3 regions of the Abyssisolibacter fermentans genome follow, and region 2 is predicted to be linked to each of the others. Evidence: predicted binding sites of a transcription regulator. Region 2 holds the regulator's gene; each other region holds the start of a gene.
What was found. The regulator Rex, encoded in region 2, represses fermentation and respiration genes when NADH is low (regulators of the CRP and FNR family bind a similar motif). The targets are predictions, from matches to a motif close to ATTGTTAANNNNTTAACAAT.
Positions count from the first base shown of each region.

Region 1: the regulator Rex is predicted to act here: its motif matches at 5,029-5,048, upstream of AYC61_RS02665 (L-threonine 3-dehydrogenase).
Region 3: the regulator Rex is predicted to act here: its motif matches at 2,627-2,646, upstream of AYC61_RS00945 (acyl-CoA dehydrogenase).

Region 1 is NZ_LOHE01000034.1:3,635-11,373, reverse strand. It holds gene AYC61_RS02680 (nicotinate-nicotinamide nucleotide adenylyltransferase) at 1-1,602, shown strand, start outside; gene AYC61_RS02675 (lactate/malate family dehydrogenase) at 1,621-2,865, shown strand; gene AYC61_RS02670 (flavodoxin family protein) at 2,862-3,914, shown strand; gene AYC61_RS02665 (L-threonine 3-dehydrogenase) at 3,984-4,928, opposite strand; gene AYC61_RS02660 (HAD family hydrolase) at 5,231-5,899, opposite strand; gene AYC61_RS02655 (DUF4932 domain-containing protein) at 6,090-7,217, opposite strand; gene lspA (signal peptidase II) at 7,403-7,739, opposite strand, start outside.
Region 2 is NZ_LOHE01000090.1:58,070-65,808, reverse strand. It holds gene tsaD (tRNA (adenosine(37)-N6)-threonylcarbamoyltransferase complex transferase subunit TsaD) at 1-759, shown strand, start outside; gene AYC61_RS17420 (ABC-F family ATP-binding cassette domain-containing protein) at 1,168-3,078, opposite strand; gene AYC61_RS17415 (redox-sensing transcriptional repressor Rex) at 4,124-4,759, shown strand; gene AYC61_RS17410 (Asp23/Gls24 family envelope stress response protein) at 4,910-5,722, shown strand; gene gdhA (NADP-specific glutamate dehydrogenase) at 6,151-7,497, shown strand; gene AYC61_RS17400 (DNA-3-methyladenine glycosylase family protein) at 7,734-7,739, shown strand, end outside.
Region 3 is NZ_LOHE01000008.1:276-5,769, reverse strand. It holds gene AYC61_RS00960 (GIY-YIG nuclease family protein) at 175-453, shown strand; gene AYC61_RS00955 (short-chain-enoyl-CoA hydratase) at 738-1,517, shown strand; gene AYC61_RS00950 (3-hydroxybutyryl-CoA dehydrogenase) at 1,545-2,390, shown strand; gene AYC61_RS00945 (acyl-CoA dehydrogenase) at 2,748-3,887, shown strand; gene AYC61_RS00940 (electron transfer flavoprotein subunit beta/FixA family protein) at 3,901-4,683, shown strand; gene AYC61_RS00935 (electron transfer flavoprotein subunit alpha/FixB family protein) at 4,703-5,494, shown strand, end outside.

The DNA.
Region 1 (7,739 bases), on a different contig from region 2:
ATTTCTGAACTAATAGATCCTCTAGCTCAAAAATATATATATAAATATGGTATTTATAGAAGAGAACCTCAATATAAGACCTTAATCAAAACAAATTCTTTAGATATTAATATTGTAGAAAATATTGATGACAATCTGGTAAATATACTTCATAATATATTCTTTGATAAAAATTACGATGTATATTTAAAACTCAAAAGCATAAAATCTAGATTCAGCTCTAGAATGATAATAGTACGTGATTTAGATAACGCTGGAAAGATTATTGGTTTTTCAGCTTTTCATTGGGTAAGGTCTAACATGATTTATAATGAATTTAAAAATAGTACTGTTTCAGAATATATTAGACAACATTCAGTAGGAAGACTGATCGTTTTAGATGGTATTTATACTTCCTCAGACCATCAAAATCTTAATCAAGTTATATTAACAGAAACATTAGCCTTTTGCTTGGCAAAAGATTATACTTATGCACTCTATAAAGATATAATAACAAATAGAACTTCACAACCCGTTTATGAAATACTGAAACTACAAGGTTTTAAGCAAATTCCAAGTACAAGTTCCGATAACCCAATAATGGGAATCAGTATAAGCAATCCTTGTACACTAAGTTTAGATGTAGAATCTGTTATTAAAGAACCATTTAGAAGTAATCCAAATGTAAAAAAAGCAATCACACGTAGTAGAAAAAGACTTCAAATGGCTTTGACAAAATTGTATCCTAATCAACTAACACTATCTTTTGATAGAAATATGACTAATGAAGCTATTGTTAGCAAAATTTGTAAGATGAATGACGTTCCTACAAAACAACAGGTACCACGTATATTGGGCGAAAATATGTGCGTTCCATTTGGTTCTATTCTGAATGGCTATATAGTACCAAATACAGTTACTAAATCAATGCATACCGAAAAAATGTTTAGACCTAACTTAAGAAGCTTTACCATTAATGCCTATCCATATTATATGAATCTGGAAAATCAAATTAAAATGATTAAAGCTTTTGATAGTCCAATTATACTAGTTGATGATTTACTAAACAAAGGTTATAGAATGAAAGTTATAGATCCATTACTGAAAAAATACAATGTTAAGGTTGTTAAAATACTTGTAGGTCTTCTATCCGGAAGAGGTAAAGAACTAATGGATATACAAAACAGAGAAGCAGACAGTGCATATTTTATCCCTAACCTTAATTTATGGTTTAAAGAAAGTTTGTTATATCCTTTTATAGGAGGAGATTCAATATGGAGAGGAGCAAATCCACAAAGAAACTTGCTGCCTTCTATGAATTTGATATTGCCATATGCTTCACCATCATTTATAAAAAATGCGGATAATAAATTTATATACTATCTTTCAAAAATTGCTTTAATAAACGCACTTGATATAGTAAAAACCATGGAAAAAGAATATCAAGCAAGGCATCAACGCAGCTTGACATTACAACATTTAGGTGAAATATTTATTCATCCAAGGTATCCTGATCATGGTCAAAATGTAAATTACGATTGGAATATAAATCCTTCAAAATATATAACTAATGACCTTGAACATTTACAAAGACTTGAAGACATTATTATAAGGCAAAGCTAATTTTAGGAGTGATAATATATGTTTTTATATGAATTAGACAACAAATTGATAGTAAGTTTTTATGAAATTAATAACTTGAAAAAAAATAATAAAAATCCAGAACAATATGAAGATATTGTGTATTATACTTTTAGTATGAATCCTCTATATTCCAGAAAATATTACAGCATAACTGACCCTGAATTATTATTTATTGAAAATGAAAATTTAAATCTTATTAAAAAAATTTCCACTAAAAAAACTAGAAGTATACCCGCTTGGTTGGAAAATAAAATTAAGTTAAAACAAGTAATGGCAGTAAATACAGCTTACCCTGACTGGAAAAATACCTTGAATTTAACTTTACCCAAAAATTGGAGAATTAATATATTAGCACTTGGTGATGTAGGCAGTACTCTTTTAACAGGTCTAAGACTTTTAGGTGGTGATTATATAAGCAATATAGGAATATATGATAGATCACCAAACAAACTGCAAAGATGGGAATATGAAATGAATCAAATATATTCTTCATTTAATAATCGTATATTTCCTAATGTTTCAATAATTGATTATGAAGAATTATTCGATACAGATATGTTCGTTTTTTGTGCATCAAAGGGAGTACCTCCTGTAGGAAAAGAAACTGATGATGTAAGAATGATTCAATTCAAAGCAAATGCACAAATTATTAGTATCTATGCTAAAATGGCTAGAGATAAAAACTTCAAAGGCATATTTGCAGTTGTTTCAGATCCTGTTGATTTGTTAGCTAAAACTGTTTTTTTAGAAAGCAATAAAGATGATAATGGTACGCTAGACTTTAAAGGCATTTCTCCTGAACAAATTAGAGGATACGGGCTTGGAGTAATGAACGCAAGAGCATGTTACTATGCTAGTAAGGATACTACTATGAAGCATTATATTTCGCAAGGCAGAGCATATGGTCCTCATGGAGAAGGATTGATAATTGCAGATAGTATTACAAACTACAATAATGAAATATCTCGTTACTTAACTGAAAAAGCAAAGAAAGCAAATATAGAAATAAGAAAAACAGGTTTTAAACCGTATATAGCTCCTGCACTATCATCTGGTGCTTTATCAATAATTGATACTATAGCAGGCAATTATCATTATAGTTCTACATTTATGGGCGGAGTATTTATGGGTGCAAAGAACAGACTCACAAGCTGTGGAACTGAGCTTGAACGATTAGAATTAAGTGACACTTTATATAGAAGGCTTTTAAACACTTATGAAAAATTGGAGGAACTTCTATGAAAGAATTAGTTGTTATCATGCCCGAAAAGCCATCTGAAATGTTAAAAAAGATGCTTAAAGCTTTTATTAGAAATACAGATTACTTATTAATTGATAACACAACTAATCTACCAGATTTAACTAACAAAAATTTATTATTTGCATTAGAACTAAATAAAGCAGGATATAATTTAGGTATGTCTGAAATTATATCTAAATTATATCAAAGAAATTATTCTAGCTTAGCTAATTCAACAGGTGCTGTTTTAATACATGGTAAAAATGATCTATTTACAAAAACAGCTGCACAAGATCTTGTTTTTCATGCAAACATGTTAGGCTGTAGATTTCCTGGAAGACCAATGGTTGAAGCTATAGGTTCTCTACATAATTTTTTTACCCTACAAAAAAACATTAAAAAACCGCTAGATGAAGTGTGTTTAGAAGCATGTAGAATGCTTGGTAAACGTTTTCTGGATAAGCCAGCTCCTAACCAAATCACTGCCCCAAAGCTATTAGTACTTCATTCCAGTAATTATAAAACCTCAAATACACTAACCCTATGGAAAATGATCAAAAACTATTTAAGTTTTAACAACATAAAAGAAATTCACATTGAAAATGGTTCTATCAGAGATTGTATAGGTTGTTCTTATAAGATGTGTAAACATTATGGTGATCAAATAAGCTGTTTTTATGGTGGAATAATGGTAGAAGAAGTTTATCCCGCAATTTTAGATGCAGATGCTGTAATTTGGATTTGTCCAAACTACAATGATGGACTCTCAGCAAATATCTCTGCTGTAATTAATCGTCTAACAGCATTATTTAGATCAAATAAATTCTACAATAAAACTTTATTCGGTGTAATAGTGTCTGGCAGCTCTGGTGGCGACGCATTAGCGAAACAGCTTATAAGTGCGCTAAATATGAATAAAACCTTTAGATTACCACCATACTTTGCAATAATGGAAACCGCTAACGATAAAAATGCAATTAAAAAACTTTCTAATATAGAACAAAGAGCTAAGGCTTTTGCTAGAAATATTGAAAATGAAATTAAAGCATAGGTTTCATTTTTCTTAAAAAAGCTGTCTAAAAATATCTTTTAGACAGCTTTTACGTAAACTAATCGCTATTTATTTTATATCTAACTTTTCTCTGAGTTTTTCTAACATATCTTTAGTCATTGAATCTAAGTCATATTCAGGTTTCCAGCCCCATTCATTTCTAGCATTCGAATCATCTAAAGAATCTGGCCAGGAATTAGCAATATTCTGTAATGTTGGATTAATATCATAATCCATAGTAAACTCAGGAATAAATTTCTGGATAGACTTACAAATATCTTCTGGACAAAAACTCATTGATGCAATATTGAAGGCATTTCTGTGTATAAGCTTGCTATCATCAGCCTCCATCAAATTTACAATTGCATTTAAAGCATCAGGCATATACATCATATCCATATGAGTTTCCTTATCTAATGGGCATGTGAATTTCTTTTGCTTTAATGCTTCATAGTAAATATGAACAGCATAATCAGTAGTTCCTCCTCCAGGTAATGTTTCATAAGAAATCAAACCAGGAAAACGTACTCCTCTAGTATCTACTCCAAATCTTTTATAGTAGTAGTCACATAATATTTCTCCAGCTACTTTAGTAACTCCATACATAGTTGTTGGTCTTTGAATAGTATCTTGTGGTGTATTAATCTTTGGAGTATTTGGACCAAAAGCAGCTATAGAACTCGGAACAAAAACTCCACAACCTTCTTGTTTAGCAACTTCCAAAATATTAAATAAACCACCCATATTAATATTCCAAGCAGCTGTTGGATTATTTTCTCCTACAGCTGATAATAAAGCTGCTAAATGTATAACCCAATCAACCTTATGTTTTTTAACTACTTCAAAAATCTGTTCTGGTTGAGTTACATCCACAAGTTCAAACAAACCATCATATGGACCTTTTTTCCTCCTTCCACTAGCAATTACATTGTCTTCTCCGTAAACATTTTTAAGCTTAACAACCAATTCAGATCCAATTTGACCTAAAGCACCAGTTACTAAAACCTTTTTCATAAAGGCACCTCCTAGATAGTTAATTACTTTAACCACCCTGATTATTCGTAGAAGGTAATATTATATTATATAGTCAGAATTATAAGTTTTGTAATAAATTATTGTTAAGAAAATAAGGATAGTTCAACAGATTTTTTATAAATAATCAGAGTTTAACAATTTAACAAACTAATTCAATACAAAAAAATTATGCCTTACTTTCTAGAATTTGTATTTCATACAAAAAGAATATAATATAACTAAATATAAATCAAGTTCTTCCGCACTATATTAAAAAAAAAAAATATTTACATAGTAACAGCTTATATTTCTTCTTTGGCTAAAACTTCCAAATCAAAATAACTTATTATATATTTTTCAACTAATTTCGATATTTTGTCTTTATTGATTAAAGATAGCGCATCTGCTACACCATATACTTTCATTCCAGCTCTAACACCCGCTAAAACACCTGCGTATGTGTCTTCAAACACAATACATTCCTCTGGTTTAACATCCAAATTCTTTGCAGCCTTCAAAAATACATCCGGATTAGGCTTTCCTTTACCCGCTTCACAAGAAGTTATAAATGTATCAAAATAATCTAATATTCCATTTGACAACAAAACAGCTTCAGCAAGCTCTCTAGAATTACTTGTCCCTATTCCAAGTTTAATATCATTTTGCTTTAGGTACTTAATAAATTCTCTAGCTCCATCCTTTAATAAAATTTTCTTACTATAATATTCAAAAGCCAACCTATTCCATTCTTCTTTTATATCCTCAACTGAATCTTCAATATTGAATTTTTCCTTAAAATACATAGCGGTTTCAGTAAAACTCATACCTTCGATTTCACTTTCTAAATCCTCTATAAGAATATCTGAACCTTTATCTTGTAAATAATTAATGTCTATATCTCTCCAAACCCACATAGAATCGACTAATGTTCCATCTAAATCAAATATAACTGCTTTAATGTTTTCTAGCATTTTTCCACTCCTTTTGTTAATCAAAAATTGTACTTATATCTTTAAATAAAGCGCTGTTATAAAATTTTGTTGATATTGTATAGTAAATAAAGACTATTACTAGATAATTTGTAATAGTCTTTACTATAAAGTATTCATATTAAAATAACTTCATTAGTATTATTTATTATTATAACATAAATAACAGCACCTATTGCCCTTCATCTTCTAGTTTATAAAAATCTTCCCCTAATTCTTTCTCTGAAAATTCTTTAAAAACATCTATTAAGCAAGGATAAAAATCTTTAAATGTTTTATACTTACTGCGATTATTCTCATATTCATCTAGTTTTTCATACAGTGCATCTATATAAAAGAAACTTCTTTTTCTATGATATTTAAGCTCGTTAATACTGGCATCTTCACCAAATTCTTTTGAACTAAGTCTTGAAGTTATAGCTCTAACAATATGTTCATTTACACAAGCATCCCATCTACCATATGCTTGCTTCTTCATCACATCTCTAATAGGATCATATAAATTCATATATTTAAATACTTCACTTGAGTTTTCTTCAGTTAATGGATTAACATATGAGTGACTAAACTCATGCCAAACAAAACTAGTTAACCCTTTTTTATCTTGTACCGGAGGTATGACGCAATAAATGTCTAATTTACTATTTTCTCGAGGCATCCGTATTCCATATCCTCCAGCATTTAACGGTGTAATTACTATATTATAACTGTGTTGTTCAGACCCATAATATTCTCTGAGAACATTTAAGCAATCGGTACTTTCCAGTTTCTTGCTTATATCAGTAACTAACTTATCATAGTAACCTTTATGTTCATTATAAAAAGCATCAAAATTAGTTACTTCCTTGAAATCCCTTAGTTGTTCTATAAATTCATCTACTTTTTTATTTCCTCCTGATCTTAAAATAACATCTTGATTAACCTTTAGTTTTTCATCCACTACCTCAATATCATCTGAAATACAAAGCATAAGATTTGTTGGTACATGGTATGTAAATCCTCTATTGCTAAGTTTTTCATATAATGAAATTACTGGATGATTTTTATGTCCTGAAAAAAATTTATCTATATCTTCTTTATAATCAGATTCTTTATTTGTTATCATATAATCTTTATATTTAAAATCAGCTAAATATTGAACTACTGATAACAATTCTATTTTATAATCAACATAAACATTTAGTTTTACATCCTCTTTCAGTTCATCACCTAACAATGAATTAGTTTCCTCATTATTACAACCTATAAATAAACCCATTAACAATACTGTTATTAGAAATATCACAAAAAATTTTTTCATCCCTCTACCCCTTTATTGATTTAATATTTGCAATTACTATGTATGTATTTTATAGTAATTATATCATATATTGCTAATTAGTTCTGGTTTTTTCACATTATTTAGCAATATTTATCAATAAATTGTATAGATTTGGGCTTTAAAATTAACATTCAATTTCTTGCATTATTTAACTCTTCTTTTGGTTAACCAAATACTATTGTACTTATATCATAAATTAAAATAATCAAAAATCCTACAAATATAGCAACATCCGCAATATTAAATATAGGCACTTTTTTAAATTTTGATTTAATGTATAAGAAATCTATTACATATCCGTATTTTATTCTATCTATTAGATTTCCTAATGCCCCAGCAATAATTATCGCTAAACCTAATCTAATACTAAATTCATTTTGTTCAAAACAAAAAACAAGAAATAACAATACGATTATAGATATAATAGTCATAATAATTAGGAATTTTCTCTTATTCTTCAAAACTCCATATGCCGCGCCGTAATTATAAACTTTTACAAAA
Region 2 (7,739 bases):
CTAGTAGGTGCGTTATTAGTAGGACTATCAAGTGCAAAAGCATTGGCATATTCCTTAGAAAAACCTCTAGTAGGTGTAAATCATATAGAAGGACATATAAGTGCAAATTATATAGCGGATTTAGAACTAAAGCCGCCATTTTTGTGTTTAGTTGTATCAGGAGGACATACTCACCTTGCATATGTCGAAGATTATGGTCAGTATGAACTATTAGGGAAAACAAGGGATGATGCAGCAGGTGAAGCGTTTGACAAAGTAGCAAGAGCTATGGGCTTGGGCTATCCAGGAGGTCCTATAATAGATAAATTAGCAGCACTAGGAGATTACACGGCTATTGATTTTCCAAGAGCGTATTTGGAAGCAGGGAGTTTTGATTTCAGCTTTAGTGGATTAAAATCTGCAGTTTTAAACTATTTAAATACTAACAAACAGAAAGGTATTGAAATAAATATTGAAAATGTAGCAGCTAGTTTTCAAAAGGCTGTTGTAGATGTACTTGTGGATAAAACTATTAAAGCAGCAGAATTAAAAAAAGTATCTACTATAGCATTAGCGGGAGGAGTTGCTTCTAATGATGGTCTCAGAAAACAAATGGAAGAAAGATGTATAAAAGAAGGTTATAAGCTAATATATCCTTCAAAAATACTATGTACTGATAATGCAGCTATGATCGGATGCGCTGCGTATTACAATTACTTAAATGGTAAAATATCAGACTTAGATTTAAATGGAGTTCCGAATTTAAAATTAGGTGAGTAAGTTAACATAAATTGTTTATTAATAGAATTATGCTGAACACAAAAGTATGAAAAATAAACATTATATTAACAAAGTTATGCACAAGTTATTCACAAAACATTGAATAATTGTGCATAACTTTTGATTTTATTAGAAGAAACCTTTTTCCCCTGTGGATAAAAAAGTGAAAAAAAGTAGATGATCTTGTGGATGATAAGTGTATATTGTGGATATTTATTTTATAATCAAAATAAAATAACAAGGCGCAAGATTACACCTATCCCGATATATATGTGGCGCATACCGATTAAGTTTAATAGGAGGTGTGCATATCTCTCACCTTGTTGAAACGGTGTGTTGCAATTACTATGTAATTGCTTCCGTTGTTATAAGAACATATTATTTATTTGTAAACATAATATGTTCAATTTAGTCGTTCAATTCTACCCATTTTTCATATACAGCTTCTAGATTGTTTTTTGTTTTAACAAGTTCCTTGTTAAGATCAGAGCTTGTTTGTGGATTATTATAAACATCTGGCTTACAGAGAAGCTGTTCATATTCATTTATTTTATTTTCTAGTTCTAATATTTTGGCTTCAGTTTCTTTAACTTGCTTTTTAAGCATACGCTGTTCTTTTTGTAGCTGTTTTTGTTTTTTTCTTTCTAATTTCATTTTAGTTTTTGTGATTTGATCATTTTCTTCAGTTTCCACAGAATTAAGTTCGTTTTTCTTTTCAACATAATAATCATAGTTACCAAGATATTCTTGCATCATATTTTTGTCAAAGTACAGTATCTTATTTGCAACTTTGTTTAAAAAATACCTATCATGAGAAATAACAAGAACTGTTCCTTCATATTTTAGGAGAGAGTCTTCCAGTACTTCCTTTGAGTCTACATCCAAATGATTAGTCGGCTCATCCATTAATAAAAAGTTAGCTTTTGAAAGCATCAATTTAAGTAGAGCTAATCTGCTTCTTTCTCCTCCGCTCAATGTTGAAATTTCTTTAAAAATATCATCGCCAGTAAAAAGGAACTGAGCTAAGATACTTCTAATCTCATAATGGTTAAAATAAGTATGTTCATCCCATATTTCATCCATAATAGTTTTATCATAATTTAAATTTTCTTGCTCTTGATCAAAATATCCAATATTTACATTATGACCTAATTTAAAGTTTCCGCTATCAAAATCTAGTTTGCCCATTATTATTTTAAATAAGGTTGATTTTCCAATACCGTTAGGACCAATAATACCTACCTTTTCATTTTTATAAATATTAAAGCCTATATTATTAAAAAGCTTTTTATTATTAAAGCTTTTAGCTAAAGCTTCAACAAAAAGTACATTATTACCACTTTTAATACTAGGCGTAAAAGTTATATTTGCTTTTTTCCTTTCGGAAGGTGGCTTTTTTAATTCATCCATTTTCTTCAACATTTTTTCTCTACTTTGAGCTTGTCTAATAGCTCTTTTACCACCAAGAGAAAGATTTTTAATTATTTCTTTTTGGCGGTTTATTTCATCTTTTTGAAGTTCATATTTTTTCTTCATTAATTCGAGCTCTTTTTTTCTTTTATCTATATATGTGCTGTAATTGCCATTATATGATTTCAACTTGGAATCTTCTAGTTGTAAAATTCTGGTCACAACATTATCTAAGAAATATCTATCGTGAGATACTATTATTATAGAACCCTTATAATCTTTAAGAAATTTTTCTAACCAATCAATAGATTCTAAGTCTAAATGATTAGTAGGTTCATCTAGTAGCAGAATATCAGGCTTTTTAAGCAATAGTTTTGCAAGAAAAATCCTTGTCTTTTGTCCACCACTTAGCTCGTTTATTGGTTGTGAAAATTGTTCTTCATTAAAGCCTAAGCCTTTTAAAACACCTTTAATTTCACTTTCATAGCCATAACCGTTACAATCTGCAAATTCTTCAGTTAGGTTAGAATATTTATTCATAAGCTTTTTTAAAACCTTAGAATCAGGATTAACGCTCTCCTTACTTATTTCATGCTCTAAATTTCTCAGCGTTTTTTCCATATTAATGATAGGCTCGAATATTTCTAAAAGTTCCTGATAAATATTATTATTACTATTCATTTTAGAATGTTGCTCTAAATGACCTATTTTAGATGTTTTAGAAGTGTAAACTTGCCCAGAATCTTTGGAAATTTTACCCATTAATATATTAAAAAGTGTGGTTTTTCCAGCACCATTTATGCCAATTAAGCCAACTTTTTCGCTAGAGTTAATAGAGAAGCTAACATCATCAAGTATTTTGTCAGTTACATAGGTTTTGCTTATATTAGTACATGATAAAACAATCATGAGAATTTCCTCCTTGCCAGAAAACATTACATATTATCCCTTATTATTCATATAGCTCCCCATAATATGCGTATAGTTCTGAATTAAAAGAATTTAATGGATATCTTATAAACGGAAGGAACATATTGATGAATCTCCTATTCAGTTACTTTATAGGAGTAAGCGATTCACGCCAAATCAAGATTTGGGTTTAATGCTCATAATTTTCTATGAATAATCTGGGATTATTATATAAAATATTTAGTTCATATTTATTTATATCATATATTCTATGATAATTCTATAAATTATAACATAACAAGGGGAGGTTAGCATATTAAAAACATGGATTTCTGATTTTTTATATTTTTAGAGATAGTATGAATTCTCACGATTTTTCAATGATTTGGGTAAAATAAATTATGTGTCAATATATATTTCTTAATAAACAACATAATTATTTTGTTTTATATTAGTACTATCTGCAATTTTCAAAATTATCTTGTAGTAAATATTAATAATTTATATTATAATATACTTTATCCTATTTATTATGAAATGCTATAAAATGCTATAATATTAAGTAATCAATAACCTATACTTTGTCTGAGTAAGCGATTCACACCATATTAGAAATTTGGGCTGAGGATTAATTTATAAATATTGATATAATTTTGACAATGAATTTTAATTAATTTTGTATCTATTGTAGTATTTATGTAAAATGATAGCTTGCGTTATAAAGCGTATTTTCATAATAGGTAGAGATATAATAGTAAGTATATATTTTATTTTAATAAGAAGCTTTTAGGCGAATTTATTTGCTTAAAGTATTGACGATAATATAAAGATTGTTTTATAATTAACACAACAAGTTATTAATTGATTAAATTTTCTGATATTGAATGTATTTAGTATTTTATTTACTATTTAATATAAACTAATTATATGATATAGTTTTATATAAAGAAGATTATATTTTAATCATGATTATTTAGTGTATAATATGAATATAATAAACTGAAAAATATAAATTGTTGCATTTTAAAAATAGAGAGGGATATGTATGGCTAAAAATAATAAGGTTTCTATGGCAGTTGTAAGAAGATTGCCAAAATATTATAGGTATTTGTCAGAACTTAAAGAGAAAGAAATAATGAGGATATCTTCTAAAGAATTAAGTAAATTAACTGGGTTTACTGCTTCACAAATAAGACAAGATCTAAATAATTTCGGAGGATTTGGTCAACAAGGTTATGGATATAATGTAGAAGACTTGCAGGTTCAATTAGGGAAAATACTTGGCTTAGACAAGGTGTATGAAACTATTATTGTAGGTGCGGGGAATTTAGGTCAAGCAATTGCTAATTATAAAGGATTTGCACTTGCAGGGTTTAAAGTAACTGCATTATTTGATAAAAATCCTAAAATGGTAGGTTTGAATATAAGAGGTATTCAAATCCATGATATGGATGAACTAGAGGATTATATTGAAAATAATGAAGTTGAAATAGGGATTATCTGTACTCCAAAAGAAGGAAGTCAAGAAATCGCCGATATTCTAGTTAATAGTGGAATCAAAGCGATTTGGAATTTTGCCCCAGCAGATTTAAAAGTTCCTGAAGAAGTTGTTATAGAAAATGTTCATCTTAATGAAAGTTTATATACATTATCTTTTCTAATGAAAAGAAATAATGATTAATAATTCAAAGCCAGAGTAATCAAACTCTGGTCTATTTGTAATGCATAGGAAATTATAAAACTTAAGATAAGTATAATTTTCGTTTTGTGGAGTGTAAATCTATATTGAAAAATATTTACAATTAAAGATTTATTCTAATGGGAGGATAATATGAAGGTTTTGGCATTAGTAGGTAAAAGCGGTACCGGTAAAAGTTATAAATCTATGCTAATTGCAAAAAAATATAATATACAATACATTATAGACGATGGTTTATTGATAAAAGGTAATAAAATTTTAACTGGAAAATCAGCCAAAAGTGAGAAAACTACAATAAGCGCAGTTAAAAGAGCATTGTTTTTAGAGGATAATCATAAATATAACGTAATTAATGCTTTAAGAAAAGAAAACCCGCAGAAATTGCTTATTTTAGGTACATCAACAAAAATGATTAATAGGATAATAGAAGCTTTAGAATTAGATAAAATTGATAAATATATTAAAATAGAAGACATATCTACTAGAGATGAAATTGATATAGCAAATAATTGTAGATTTCAGGAAGGTAAGCATGTTATACCTGTTCCTACATTTGAAATAAAAAAGGATTTTTCAGGATATTTTATAGATAAACTTAAAATATTTAAGAAAAAGGGTAGTACAAAAGAGCAATTTATTGAAAAATCTGTAGTGAGACCTACTTATAGTTATCTTGGAAAATATACAATATCTCAAAATGTATTAAAAAACCTAGTAAAATATTCATGTGAAAAAACAGAAGATATAGATAAATGCAGTAATATATATATAGAAAGTAAAGCGCAAGGAATTATTATTAATTTAGATGTAATTATGCAATATGGCAAAAATATTTGTTTTCTGATGGGAATACTTCAAAAGAGAATAATAAAGGAAATTGAACATATGACTTCATTAAATATATTGTCTGTAAATGTTTGCGTAAAAAAGTTAAGATTTAAATAATAATAAACAAATTTTAATAATTCTGTTATTTGCAAGAAAACGTTATCATAGTTTCAAATAGGATATTTTTATTTTTGTAATTTTTAAAACCTTACACCTATAAATATAAGAAAAAAATTTTTAATTTAAGGTTAAAGTAAGTTTTCGTACAAAGTATAGGTGTTTTACTTCAATAAAGTTAGTTCACTTTTTGTTTATAAAAATTGATTGAAGGTAGCTATAAATTTTTTACACGACTCAAGTGTAAATCAACCTTGCAGATTCAAGTTATTTTGTAGATTTATTATGAATTTGATTAATAAATATATTTACAAAAAAATTTGCCTGTGTTATTATTACAGTGTGAAGAGGGGAGTCCTAATTTTTAGGAAAATAATTTTAAGTTTCCAGGAAGTTAAAAAATTAACAATTTATAAGGAGGTCTTTACATGTCCAAAGCTTATATTAAAGAAGTATTTGAGAGAGTACAAAAAAGAAATCCACATGAACCAGAGTTTTTACAAGCAGTTGAAGAGGTTTTAAATTCTTTAGGGCCTGTTATTGAAAAACATCCAGAGTATGTAGAAGCTAATTTATTAGACAGATTCTGTGAGCCAGAGAGACAAATTATGTTTAAAGTTCCATGGTATGATGACAATGGTAAACTTCATGTAAACAGAGGATTTAGAGTACAGTTTAATGGAGCAATAGGACCTTATAAGGGAGGACTAAGATTCCATCCATCAGTTTATATTGGAATCATTAAATTCTTAGGATTTGAACAAATATTGAAAAATGCATTAACTGGACTTCCAATAGGTGGAGGTAAAGGTGGATCAGATTTTGACCCAAGAGGAAGATCTGATGCTGAGATACTTAGATTCTGCCAAAGCTTTATGACAGAGCTTTACAGACATATTGGACCTGATGTAGACGTACCAGCAGGAGATATGGGAGTTGGACCAAGAGAGATAGGATACTTATATGGACAATATAGAAGAATAAGAGGAGCATTTGAAAACGGAGTACTTACTGGTAAAGCATTATCTTATGGTGGTAGTTTAATAAGACCAGAAGCAACTGGTTTTGGTGCAACATATTTCTGCCAAGAAATACTTAAGCATGAAGGTGAAACTTTTGAAGGTAAAACTGTTGCCGTATCTGGTTTTGGTAACGTTGCTTGGGGTGCTGTACAAAAAATTACTGAATTAGGTGGAAAAGTTGTAACACTTTCTGGTCCAGACGGATACATTTATGATCCAAATGGAATTTCAGGTGAAAAAATAGATTACATGCTTGAATTAAGAGCTTCAGGTAGAGATAAAATCCAAGACTATGCTGATAAATACGGCGTAGAATTCTTCCAAGGAGAAAGACCTTGGGGAGTTAAAGTTGATATAATTATGCCATGTGCTACTCAAAATGAGATTAGATTAGAAGATGCTAAGAAAATAGTAGCTAATGGTGTTAAATATGTTACAGAGGTTTCAAATATGCCTACAACAAATGAAGCATTGAAATATTTACAAGATAATAATGTTATAGTAGGACCTGCTAAGGCTGCAAATGCAGGTGGAGTTGCTACATCAGCTTTAGAAATGAGTCAAAATAGCATGAGATATTCTTGGACAGCTGAAGAAGTAGATGCAAAATTACATCAGATTATGATAGATATCCATAATAATGCTATGAAAGCAGCAGAGAATTATGGATTTGGATACAACTTAGTTGCAGGTGCCAATATAGCAGGTTTTGCAAAAGTTGCAGATGCAATGTATAAACAAGGTTGCTATTAAAATAAATAATGAATAAACAAAAAAACCGTCTATAATGACGGTTTTTTTTATACCAAGGAATCATAAAATATATTGAATTCTGAATAAATATAGGTTGCTTTATTGCTTCTACTATGAAAATATATTTAGGTGTTTAAAATAAAATTACATTTTAAATTATTTATAATGAAGATTTTGTTCTAATTTAAATATTTTGGGTATAATCATAATATAAATATTGATAGTGAGGTGATAAATTGGAA
Region 3 (5,494 bases), on a different contig from region 2:
ATGATATGATAACTTTGATAAAATAATGTGAATAAAATGAAATAAAAAATTTAAAGGTTATTTGGATATTATGGCAAATAAGTATTATAATTAGGTTAGTATTAAATATCTTAGTAATAATTATAGATAGAATAAATATTGCATAAATTATAAGACTAAAAGGAGTAATTAATAATGAATTATACATATATATTGCATTGTAATGATGGTACTTATTATACAGGTTGGACAGCAGACTTAAGGAAAAGGTTTGCCACACATAATAAAGGGAAGGCATCTAAGTATACTAGAGGGAGATTGCCTGTTAAATTAGTGTATTTTGAAGAGTATAAAACAAAAGTAGAAGCTATGAAAAGAGAATGTGAAATAAAAAAACTGACAAGAAAAGAGAAAGATGAATTAATTTTAAATATTGAGTGTAAAGATATAGAAAGGGTATTGAATGAAATTTAAATAAAAAACAATGTATGGAAATATTGTTTTTTATCTATTATGTTGATATTATTTACATGGAATAAAAAAATATTTAATAAAAAGAATATAATAACATTATTAACATATGTAGAAAAACAACGATATTTTATAGAATAGGCATAGAACTAAGATGTTGGAGTGATTACTCCTAGATATAAAATAGGAGTTTCATATTATAAAAATTACATTAATAAGGGGGATTTGGGGAAGTAAAATTAATACAAAAACTTTAGTATTATCAAAGTTTAGAAGGAGGTCGAGGAGTGAAATTAAAAAATCTTTTACTAGAAACAAAAGATGAAATTGGTATATTAAGTTTTAATAGACCAAAAACATTAAACGCATTAAATTCAGAAATATTGAGAGAACTAGATTTAGCAGTTGACGAAATAATATCAAATGATGAGATTAAAGTTTTAATATTAACAGGAGAAGGTAAAGCTTTTGTTGCTGGAGCAGATATAACTCAAATGAAAGGTTTGAATGCACAGCAAGGTAGAAATTTTGGAAAGCTTGGAGCAGATGTTTTTAGAAAAATTGAACTTATGGAAAAACCAGTTATAGCTGCTGTTAATGGTTTTGCGTTAGGTGGTGGCTGTGAATTGGCAATGTGTTGTGATATTAGGATTGCAGGAGAAAAAGCTAAATTTGGACAACCAGAGGTTGGGTTAGGTATTATACCGGGATTTAATGGCACCCTAAGACTTCCAAGAATAGTTGGTATTGCAAAGGCTAAAGAACTTATCTTTACTGGGGGAATGATAGATTCAGCTGAAGCTGAAAAAATAGGTTTAGTAAATAAAATTGTTAAGCAGGATCAACTTATGCAGGAAGCAATAAAAATGGCTAAATCTATAGCTAGCAATGCTCAAATAGCTGTTAAACATTCAAAAGTAGCAATAAATAGAGGGTTTGAAACAGATTTAGAAACAGCAATGGAGATAGAAAAAGACTTATTCGGACTTTGTTTTGCGACAGAAGATCAAGTAGAAGGTATGACAGCTTTTGTTGAAAAAAGAAAACCAAAATTTACAAATAAATAATTATTTAAAAATATTGGAGGTCGAATAATGAAAATAATGGTTTTAGGTACTGGAACTATGGGTTTAGGTATTGTTCAAGTACTTGCTCAATCTGGAAACGATGTAATAATGAAGAGTAGAAAAGAGGAATCATTGCAAAGAGGTGTTTCAATAATTACCAAAAACCTTGATAGAAGTGTAAAAAAAGAAAGAATAACTAATGAAGTAAAAAATGAAATTTTAAACAGAATTAAAACAACAACTGAAATAGATACTGCTAGAGATGTTGATTTAGTAATAGAAGCTGCTGTTGAAAATATGGAAACAAAGAAAAAAATATTTTCAGAACTAGATGAAATTTGTAAAGAAGATACAATATTAGCTACAAATACATCATCATTATCTATAACTGAAATAGCAAGTGCTACAAAGAGACCAGATAAAGTTATTGGAATGCATTTTTTCAATCCTGTTCCAGTTATGAAATTGGTTGAGGTTATTAAAGGTATAGCAACATCAGATGAGACTAAAAATAAAATATTAGATATGACTAAAAATCTTGGGAAAACACCTGTAGAAGTAGAAGAAGCTCCTGGATTTGTAGTAAATAGAATATTGATTCCTATGATTAATGAAGCAGTTGGTATATTGGCTGATGGAGTTGCAAGTGCAGAAGATATAGATGCTGCTATGAAACTAGGTGCAAATCATCCAATAGGACCATTGGCATTAGCTGACTTAATAGGAAATGACGTAAACTTAGCTATAATGGAAGTTTTATATAAAGAGTTTGGCGATCCTAAATATAGACCACATCCATTACTTAGAAAAATGGTAAAAGGTGGATTATTGGGAAGGAAAACTAAAAAAGGATTCTATGATTACACAAAATAATTAACTAGGGAGAATCTATTATAATTCACAAGTTACAGTGGATTACAATAATTAATATAATTTGTTAAGGATGATGATTATATTCATCCTTAACAAGAATAGCTTACTCAAGATAGAGTAAGCGTTTTCAAAATTGTGCACAGTATACATAATTTTTATAAATGTTCCAATTAATATATGGACAATATTAGAATTGAAAAATAGTAATTATTAAACAATAATTACTGTTTGTGATAAGTGTTAATAATTTATCATTAATATGAAAATTATAATCATTTAAATTTAAAATGAATTAAAGTTATAATTAGAATAGGTAGTTATAATTGAAGACATAAAAGGGTATAAGGAGGAAAAAATATGGATTTTCGTATTCCAAAAGAACATCAAATGTTGCAACAAATGTACAGGGAGTTTACTGAAACAGAAGTAAAGCCATTAGCTGAAGAGGTTGATGAAAAAGAAATGTTCCCTGTAGAAACAGTTAAAAAACTTGGTGAATATGGTTTCTTAGGCATCCCATTTCCTAAAGAATATGGTGGACAAGGTGGAGACAACTTAGCGTATGCTATGGCTGTTGAAGAATTAGCAAAAGCATGTGCAACTACCGCTGTTATAGTTTCTGCTCATACATCTTTATGTGCTGCACCAATTTATGAGCATGGAACTGAAGAACAGAAGCAAAAGTATTTAAAACCACTATTAACTGGTAAAATGTTAGGAGCTTTTGGTTTAACAGAACCTAATGCTGGAACAGATGCATCAGCTCAACAAACAAAAGCAGTTATAGATGGAGATTACTATATATTGAACGGTTCAAAAATATTCATAACAAATGCTGGTTATGCAGATGTATATATTATTATGGCTATGACTGATAAAAGCAAAGGTACAAGGGGTATATCTGCTTTTATAGTAGAAAAAGATTTTGAAGGGTTTAGTGTCGGGAAAAAAGAAGCTAAAATGGGGATCAAAGGTTCTGCTACTTGTGAGTTAATATTTGAAAATTGTAAAGTTCCAAAAGAGAACTTACTTGGCAAAATTGGCAAAGGATTTTCTATTGCAATGAAGACATTAGATGGAGGACGTATTGGTATTGCAGCACAGGCATTAGGAATTGCACAAGGTGCTATTGATGAAACAGTAAAATATACTAAAGAAAGAAAACAATTTGGAAGAAGTCTTGCTAAATTTCAAAATACACAATTCCAATTAGCTGATATGCAAACAGCTACTGATGCAGCTAGATTATTAGTTTATAGAGCAGCTAGAGCTAAAGATACACAAAAAATCTACAGTAATGAGGCTGCTATGGCTAAATTATTTGCAGCTGAAACGGCTATGAATGTTACAACTAAAGCAGTTCAGTTACATGGTGGATATGGTTATACAAGAGAGTATCCAATTGAAAGAATGATGAGAGATGCGAAAATAACTGAAATATATGAAGGAACTTCAGAAGTTCAAAGAATGGTTATTGCAGGAAATATGCTTAGATAGGGAGGTTGTAAAAGTGAAAATAGTTGTATGTATTAAGCAAGTTCCAGATACTACGGAAGTAAAATTGGATCCCAAAACAGGTACTCTTATTAGAGATGGAGTTCCAAGTATAATAAATCCAGACGATAAAAGCGGTCTTGAGGCTGCGCTTAAAATAAAAGATGAAATAGGAGCAGAAGTTACAGTAATTACAATGGGTCCACCACAAGCTGAAAAAGCTTTAATAGAAGCTTTGGCTATGGGTGCAGATAAGGCTATACTATTAAGCGATAGAGCCTTTGCTGGTGCTGATACTTGGGCTACATCAACAACAATAGCAGCGGCAATAAAGAATTTAGAGTATGATTTAATAATAGCTGGGAGACAAGCGATAGATGGTGATACAGCTCAAGTAGGTCCACAAATAGCTGAACATTTAAAACTTCCACAAGTTAGTTATGTTGAGGATTTAAAATTAGATGGAGATAGTTTAATATTAAAGAGAAAGTATGAAGATGGTTATCACAAACTAAAGGTTAAAACACCTTGCTTAATAACAACCTTGAGTGAGATGAACAAACCAAGATACATGTCAGTAAAAGGCGTATTTAATGCGTATAGAGAAAAAGAAATAATAAAATGGAGCTTAGCTGACATAGAAGTAGATACAAATAATATTGGATTAAAAGGTTCGCCAACAAAAGTTAAAAAATCTTTCACAAAAGGTGTTAAATCAGCTGGACAAGTATATGATGTTGAAGCGGATGAAGCAGCTAAGATTATTATCAAAAAATTAAAAGAGAAATTCATTATATAGTTATTAAGGAGGGAGTATCTTGAGTTTATCAGAATATAAAGGTGTATTTGTTTTTGCAGAACAAAGAGAAGGACAATTACAAAAAGTATCTCTAGAATTAGTGGGAAAAGGAAGAGAACTAGCAGATAAATTAGGAGTTAAAGTTACGGGTGTAGTTTTGGGAAAAGACATAAAGAATCTTGCTGATACACTTATACATTATGGTGCAGATGAGGTTATATATATAGATAATCCTGCTTTAGACATATATACTACTGAGCCATATACAAAAGCTTTAACAGAAGTAATAAATACTAAAAAACCAGAAGTGTTTTTAATAGGAGCTACTTCTATAGGTAGAGATTTGGCACCGAGAGTTTCTTCAAGAATTCATACTGGATTAACAGCGGATTGTACAATGTTGGATATTGATGAAGAGACTAATAATTTATTAATGACTAGACCTGCATTTGGTGGAAACATAATGGCAACTATTATATGTCCTGAGCATAGACCTCAAATGTCTACAGTAAGACCTGGAGTTATGCCACTATGTGAAAAGGATGAAACAAGGACAGGAAAGATAGAAGAATTAGTAGTTGAATTTACAAAAGAAGATTGTAACATAGAAATTTTAGAAGTTGTAAAAGAGACAAAAGAAAAAATTAATATAGAAGAAGCAAAAGTACTTGTATCAGGTGGTAGAGGTATGGGTAAAGCGGAAAGCTTTGACTTGATAAAAGGATTAGCAGATGAATTAGATGGACAAGTAGCAGCTTCTCGTGCGGTTGTAGATGCAGGTTGGATAGATAGAAATCATCAGGTTGGACAA